Regions from separate parts of the Yersinia fenwicki genome, predicted to be linked through region 1. Evidence: predicted binding sites of a transcription regulator. Region 1 holds the regulator's gene; the other holds the start of a gene.

Region 1 (3,884 bases):
CTATGTTTTACCGGGGCGCTGGGTATTGGCAATCGCCGGTACACATGGCAAGACCACTACTGCAGGGATGGTAGCTTGGATTCTGGAAGCTTGCGGTTATGAGCCGGGTTTTGTGATTGGTGGTGTGCCTGGTAATTTCGATGTTTCAGCTCGTTTAGGAAATAGCCCATTCTTTGTCATTGAAGCTGATGAATATGATTGCGCCTTCTTTGATAAGCGTTCCAAATTTGTTCATTACAGCCCAAGAACTTTGGTAATGAATAACCTTGAGTTTGACCATGCGGATATCTTTGATGACCTTAAAGCCATTCAGAAGCAATTCCATCATCTGGTGCGCTTAGTTCCAGGGACGGGCAAAATCATTGTTCCGGATAATGATAATCACTTAAAACAAGTGATGGCGATGGGCTGCTGGAGCGAACAAGAGCTGGTGGGTGAAACAGGCAGCTGGTTTGCACGTAAAGTTGCGGTAGATGCCAGTGTCTTTGAAGTGTTCCTTGACAATGAATTAGTGGGCGAGGTCAGTTGGCCATTGGTGGGTGAGCATAATATGCATAATGGCTTGATGGCTATTGCTGCAGCCCGTCATGTGGGCGTGCTACCGGCAGATGCTTGTCGGGCGCTGGGGGATTTTATTAATGCCCGTCGCCGGCTGGAATTACGCGGTGAAGCCCATGGTGTCACGGTTTATGATGATTTTGCCCATCATCCAACGGCAATTCTTGCCACACTGGCGGCGTTGCGCAGTAAAGTCGGCGGAACAGCACGAATTCTGGCCGTACTGGAGCCACGTTCTAACACCATGAAGTTGGGGATGTGTAAAAACGAATTGGCTCCATCTTTAGGTCGTGCTGATGAAGTATTCCTGTTCCAGCCGCAGCATATTCCATGGCAAGTCGTCGAAGTTGCCGAAGCCTGTATTCAGCCAGCGTATTGGAGTGCTGATATTGATGCGTTAGTTGATATGGTTGTTAAAACAGCTCAACCAGGGGATCACATTCTGGTGATGAGTAACGGCGGTTTTGGTGGTATTCACGACAAACTATTGAGTGCTTTGAGTCAAAAAGCAGAGCATGAGGTTCAGTCTCAGGAGTAAGCAGGATAAAAAAAGCCCCCGCATAGCGGGGGTAAAAGGATTCGTCGGATAGACGACCCGGGATTATTCTGTTGCGGTAGTGATCTAATACATCCATTAAATCAATATCATTTCCAATGAGTACTCTATTCAATAGTCCGAGAATTCATCTTTGTCTTAATGTTCAACCTATTGAATAAACCATCGAAACATGGAAAACCTAAAATAGAAAGTATGCCCCTTATTACGGGGCATTTACTTTCATTTCTTATAGTTACTGGTAGATCTTGGCAGTGGCATGCCAGTTGTTCTCTTCGCGAGCTTCAATCACTTTGTAAGCTTTAGCGCCCATTGCATCGGCTTTATCAGACAGTGCCTGGCGAATATCAGAAGGTGCACCATTCAGGCCGCTGACGGTAATAGTCCCCATTGGCTGTAAGTTAGCGGCTTGATTTTCACTGATTGAATCAGCTGCAAAAACACCAAATGACAGTGCAGATAGAATGCTCATTGTTGCGATAGTAGTTTTAACTTTCATGTTATTGCCTCTATTTATTTTTTATCACTTCACAAGAAGTGTGATTTACGTCACGAAAATGAGTATACATCTAGTAACTAAGAATATTAATAGCTCGCTAATAATATTTAATGTCACTTTATCGTGAGTTATTACTTTTTAAGAACGAAAAGGAATAAAAATTGATTAAAAAACAGTAGGTTTAAGAAAAAATAGTGTTTTTTCAATACGATAAGTGTTTTTGACTAAAAGTGCGAAAGAGTATGGTGACTTTGACCATAAATAGAATAAAAGCAGGGGTATTAAGTGATTTTAAATAGATGAGGCAGTCTGATGCCCTGTTTATTGCGAGGTATTTAGGGCTAATAAGGTAGACGTGTACCAAATAAGAAAATGCGGCATATAAGGCCGCATCTATAAATTCGCGGAAAATTAAAGCTCTTGTTCGAACAAACGGAGGATGGCCTCGTGTAACTGTTCGACAGTGAAACCTCTGGCTGGTGTGGTAAAAATAGTATCGTCACCGGCAATGCTGCCTAGAATACCTTCCGCTTTACCTAATGAGTCCAGTAGACGTGCGATCAATTGGGCCGCGCCTGGGCTGGTGTTAATCACTACTACCGAATCGTTATAATCGACATCTAATACCAAGTTCTTTAGTGGGCTGCTGGTTGTCGGAACACCTAATTCAGCCGGTAAACAATAAACCATCTCCATTTTTGCATTACGCGTTCTGACCGCACCAAATTTGGTCAACATGCGAGAAACTTTGGACTGGTTAATATTTTCAAAGCCTTCTTCCTGTAAGGCCAAAACGATTTCACCTTGAGAACTGAATTTCTCTTCTTTCAATAGCGCTTTAAACGCCTTGATAAGATCTTCTTGTTTGGCGGGGTTACGCATTTTTTATGCCCTGAACAGTCAATAGTGAATAGGATTATTATGCATATAAATGAATTTTTATTCAACATGACTATGGAGTATTGGTGATAAAAGCACTGATATCAAGGTGTGCTGAAATTTCAACCCTACTCGCCTGTTACGATTATGCTAAATCAGCTTTATTTAACATTTGTACTGAGTAGCTAAAATGTTATTAAAATGATGTTGTTTTGATGTAAAGGAAGGGTGTAATGTAACCGCCGATTAACCTGTCATGAATACTGAGAAGAACTTTAGAATAATGTGCGCTATATCATTAATGAATAAGCGATTTAATCTAAAATAGACAAACTTTATGTGCCTTTTTGATGCGCGATATCTCAATCTGACTGTTAATAGATTGTGTTTAAAATCGCAATAAATTAAGGTTCGTAAATAGATGAATTCACGGCAAATTTAAATTAAATATAATAAGGAGTATAGGATGAAAGTTGCAGTTCTCGGTGCCGCTGGTGGTATCGGCCAGGCCCTCGCTCTTCTACTCAAGACCCAGCTTCCTTCAGGTTCAGACCTCTCATTATATGATATCGCGCCAGTGACTCCTGGTGTTGCGGTTGATCTGAGCCATATCCCAACGGCTGTTAACATTAAAGGTTTCAGCGGGGAAGATGCTACCCCGGCCCTGAAAGGGGCAGATATTGTTCTGATCTCTGCGGGTGTCGCACGTAAACCTGGCATGGATCGCTCAGATCTGTTCAATGTGAACGCGGGTATTGTTCGTAATCTGGTTGAGCAAATCGCGCATACTTGCCCGAAAGCCTTAATTGGTATCATTACTAACCCAGTGAATACAACCGTTGCTATTGCGGCAGAAGTGCTGAAAAAAGCCGGTGTTTACGATAAAAACAAATTATTCGGTATTACGACCCTCGATACTATCCGCTCAAATACCTTTGTTGCAGAACTGAAAGGTAAGCAACCTCAGGATATCGAAGTACCAGTTATTGGCGGCCATTCAGGTGTGACCATTCTTCCATTGCTTTCACAAATTCCAGGTGTCAGCTTCACAGAACAAGAAGTTATTGATCTGACTAAGCGTATCCAGAATGCAGGTACTGAAGTTGTTGAAGCAAAAGCCGGTGGCGGGTCAGCGACCCTGTCTATGGGGCAAGCAGCTGCACGTTTTGGTCTTTCTTTGGTTCGTGCCTTACAAGGCGAAAGCAATGTTGTGGAATGTTCTTACGTTGAAGGTGATGGCAAGTATGCCCGCTTCTTTGCTCAGCCAATTCTATTGGGTAAAGATGGCGTAGCCGAACGGAAAGATATCGGCAAACTGAGTGCTTTTGAACAACAAGCATTGGAAAGTATGCTAGATGTTCTGCATAAAGATATTGAGTTAGGCGAGCAGTT
Region 2 (3,884 bases), 1.6 Mb from region 1:
ATTACCCGCGCACGACAGCGTTTGACATTATATTGCAGTGATACAGTATTGGGTCATGCGATACGTACCCCTACCCTTCGCGTGAGCGGATTGGTGGATCGTTTGAATCAATTGAAGTGAAAATATCGAAGGGGCGAATACCCCTTCAGATTACAAATCTGCCAGTAAAATCTTTGAGCGGCGCTGATAGTTATACAACTCCTGTTTCTGAATAGGTAACACTTCAACCTCTGCGGGAGTAAAACCGCGCTCCTGGAACCAGTGAATACTGCGGGTGGTTAACACAAACAGTTTTTTTAGCCCCATCTGCCGCGCCTGATTTGCTACCCGTTTTAACAGCATTTCACCACGGGAGGAACTGCGATAATCCGGATGCACCGCGACACAGGCCATTTCACCGATTTGCTCTTCGGGGAAAGGATAAAGTGCGGCGCAGGCAATAGTCAGATTATCTCGTTCGATAATGGTGAATTTGTCTATTTCCATCTCAAGCTGTTCGCGTGAACGGCGTACTAAAATACCTTGTTGTTCCAGTGGGCGAATCAACTCTAATATGCCGCCAATATCATTAATGGTCGCGCGACGAACTTGTTCTGCACTCTCCATGACAATCTGGGTACCGATACCATCACGAGAGAACAGTTCTTGTACTAGAGCGCCATCTTCCTGATAACTCAGCAAATGGCTCCGGCGTACACCGCTGCGGCACGCTTTAACGGCCCCGCGCAGAAAACGTACTGTTCCTGAGTTGTAATCACCCTCTTGCTCCAGGTCTTCAATGCGTTTTTGAGCATCATTCGGGAACAGTTCTGAAATAATATTACCTTCGCTGTCTGTCACCCCTTGCGATGAACAGAAGCCGATCATTTTCTCAGCTTTCAGTTTGATAGCTAATTGAGTTGCAACTTCTTCAGAGGTCAAATTAAAGCTCTCGCCGGTCACTGATACTGCAACTGGCCCCAGCAACACAATAGCGCCATTGTCCAACTGGCGATGAATCGCTTCTTCATCGATCCGACGAATACGGCCGCTATGGCAATAATCAACACCATCATCCACACCTAATGGCTGAGCAATAATAAAGTTACCGCTGACCACATTGATATGCGCACCCTGGAGCGGAGTATTATTCAAACTCATCGATAATCTTGCAGTGATATCCAACTGCAATAAACCCGCTGCCTGTTTGACCATTTCTAACGTTCGGGCATCAGTGACTCGGGTGTGCTTGTGATAAACAGGTTCGTAGTGATGCTGTGCCAGATTGCTGTCAATTTGTGGACGAGCGCCATAGACCACAACCAGCCTGATCCCAAGGCTATGCAACAATCCTATATCGTTAACAATACTAGAAAAGTTTTCATGCTCAATTGCCTCGCCACCTAGCATGACAACAAATGTCTTGCCGCGATGCGCATTGATATAGGGAACTGAGTGGCGAAATCCCTGGACCAGTTCAGTACTACGTTCCTTCACGGCAGACCCTCTTTGAATTTTTATTCGATATTTTTGTATTTTTATTCTTTTTTGACCAAGATGGCAAGCACGAAATTGCTATTAAATGCATATGTATGGCTTATGTGTATTAATAAATTGAATAACATAAAAATGTTTTTCTGATGACAGCGTGGGATCGATTCGTTAAAGTTTTTCCTCATGAATTTTTTTATTCGGTTTTTATTCATATTTTGGTAGTTACTTTGGAGTTACATGGCAGATTCAAATCATAATTCTGGGCGTCGGCGTCTACTACAAGGTGCTGCCGCGACCTGGCTACTGAGTGTCAGCCGGGTTGGATTTGCTGCTTCTTCCCATATTATTGCCGTCAGGATTTGGCCCTCTTCAACTTATACCCGCGTCACCTTGGAATCCAATACACCGCTCAAGTATCGTCAATTTGCGCTGACTAATCCGGATCGGATCGTGGTTGATATTGAAGGCGTGCATCTCAATAGCGCATTGAAAGAGATGACTAAGCAAGTTCAGTCCGGTGACCCTTACCTTAAGCAGGCGCGGGTTGGGCAATTTGATAAAAGCACTGTTCGGCTGGTTTTGGAGTTGAAACAAAGTATTAGCCCACAGCTCTTTACCCTTAAACCCTTTGCTGAGTTCAAGAATCGCCTGGTAGTGGATCTCTATCCACAAGAAGGTAAAACTTCGGCTGAAGATGATCCGCTACTAGCATTATTGGAAGATTATAATAAAGGCAATGTGGAACGCACTTTACCTGCTGAGGCACCAAAAGCGGGTAAAGCAGGGCGCGATAGGCCGATTGTCATCATGCTTGACCCAGGACACGGTGGGGAAGATCCGGGAGCGATCGGGCGAAATAAAACCCGTGAGAAAGACATTGTGCTGCAAATTGCTCGTCGGTTACAGGCACTGATTAAGAAAGAATCGAATATGCGGGTATTTATGACGCGTAATGAAGATGTCTTTATCCCATTAAAAGTGCGGGTGGCGAAAGCCCGCAAGCTGCGTGCGGATTTATTCATTTCGATTCATGCCGATGCCTTCACCAGTCAGGCAGCCAGAGGTTCCTCTGTCTTTGCGTTATCGACTAAAGGGGCAACCAGTACTGCTGCGCGTTTTTTAGCGCAAACACAGAATGAGTCAGACCAGATTGGCGGTGTCAGTAAGAGTGGTGATCGCTATCTTGACCATACCATGATTGATTTGCTGCAAACCGCGACGATTAATGACAGCCTGAAATTTGGTAAAGAAGTGCTCAACCGTATGGGGAAAATTAATAAACTTCACAAGAACCGTGTTGATCAAGCGGGCTTTGCTGTATTGAAAGCACCTGACATTCCATCAATTTTGGTTGAGACGGCGTTTATCAGCAATTTGGAAGAAGAACGAAAGTTACGAACCAGTCATTTTCAGCAGCAAGTGGCCGAATCCATATTTGCCGGTATCAAAGCTTATTTTGCTAATGGTGGAGCGATGGCCCGACTTTAATGAATGTTGCTATTAATCGAAATATACCCTAAATAATTCGAGTTGCAGGAAGGCGGCAAACGAGAGAGTCCCGATGAGTTGACGCCAGTCAATGATTCGGGTGAACGAAAGCAGCCAACGCACATGCGGCTTGAAGTATGACGGGTATAATGCCAGAAACAAAAAAACACCCTTGAGGGTGTCTGATGGCGATATGAAATGATTAAGAATTGGTTGCGGGGGCCGGATTTGAACCGACGACCTTCGGGTTATGAGCCCGACGAGCTACCAGGCTGCTCCACCCCGCGTCCGTCTTAATACAATATCTATCTTACTGCTTTATGACTTAATCATGTAATTGGTTGCGGGGGCCGGATTTGAACCGACGACCTTCGGGTTATGAGCCCGACGAGCTACCAGGCTGCTCCACCCCGCGTCCGTCATTACATTTTTACTGCTGAACTGCTATTTTACCTAATTCGTCTTAGCTTTCAAGACTATCGGACAACATTTGATACTGCTGGTAGCCAGTATCGGTTGGTTGCGGGGGCCGGATTTGAACCGACGACCTTCGGGTTATGAGCCCGACGAGCTACCAGGCTGCTCCACCCCGCGTCCGATTGAGCGCACTATACTCTGGATGAGATCTGTTGCAAGTAGTTTTGCCACTTAATTATGGTAAAAATGGTTTTTCGATTAATTTATCAACTATCTGTTTCCTTTTTCCCCACAGCAGCGTCAGGGGATTTTTTTCTGCATGCTGATTCCTTTATCTATAGGCGTTTGTTATCGTTCGCCGATAGATAAAATCCAGTAGATAAAATAAGTAAGAGAAGAGAAGGCGCGAAATGACAAGTCGTTGGGGCAAATACCTACTGAGTGGAGTAATGATTGCCGTTCTGGCCGGTTGCCAATCTCGGCCAACCGATCGTGGGCAGCAATAT

The links. Region 1 encodes ArgR, which controls arginine synthesis, uptake and breakdown. Its sites were predicted from a motif close to ANTGAATAAAAATACANT; they were not measured.
Positions count from the first base shown of each region.
Region 2: the regulator ArgR is predicted to act here: its motif matches at 1,509-1,526, upstream of argA (amino-acid N-acetyltransferase).

Region 1 covers NZ_CP170755.1:4,125,481-4,129,364, reverse strand. The annotation lists gene mpl (UDP-N-acetylmuramate:L-alanyl-gamma-D-glutamyl-meso-diaminopimelate ligase) at 1-1,096, shown strand, start outside; gene yhcN (peroxide/acid stress response protein YhcN) at 1,350-1,613, opposite strand; gene argR (transcriptional regulator ArgR) at 2,025-2,495, opposite strand; gene mdh (malate dehydrogenase) at 2,959-3,884, shown strand, end outside.
Region 2 covers NZ_CP170755.1:955,638-959,521, forward strand. The annotation lists gene recD (exodeoxyribonuclease V subunit alpha) at 1-120, shown strand, start outside; gene argA (amino-acid N-acetyltransferase) at 151-1,476, opposite strand; gene amiC (N-acetylmuramoyl-L-alanine amidase AmiC) at 1,711-2,961, shown strand; tRNA gene ACF3VQ_RS04355 (tRNA-Met) at 3,172-3,248, opposite strand; tRNA gene ACF3VQ_RS04360 (tRNA-Met) at 3,300-3,376, opposite strand; tRNA gene ACF3VQ_RS04365 (tRNA-Met) at 3,479-3,555, opposite strand; gene mltA (murein transglycosylase A) at 3,789-3,884, shown strand, end outside.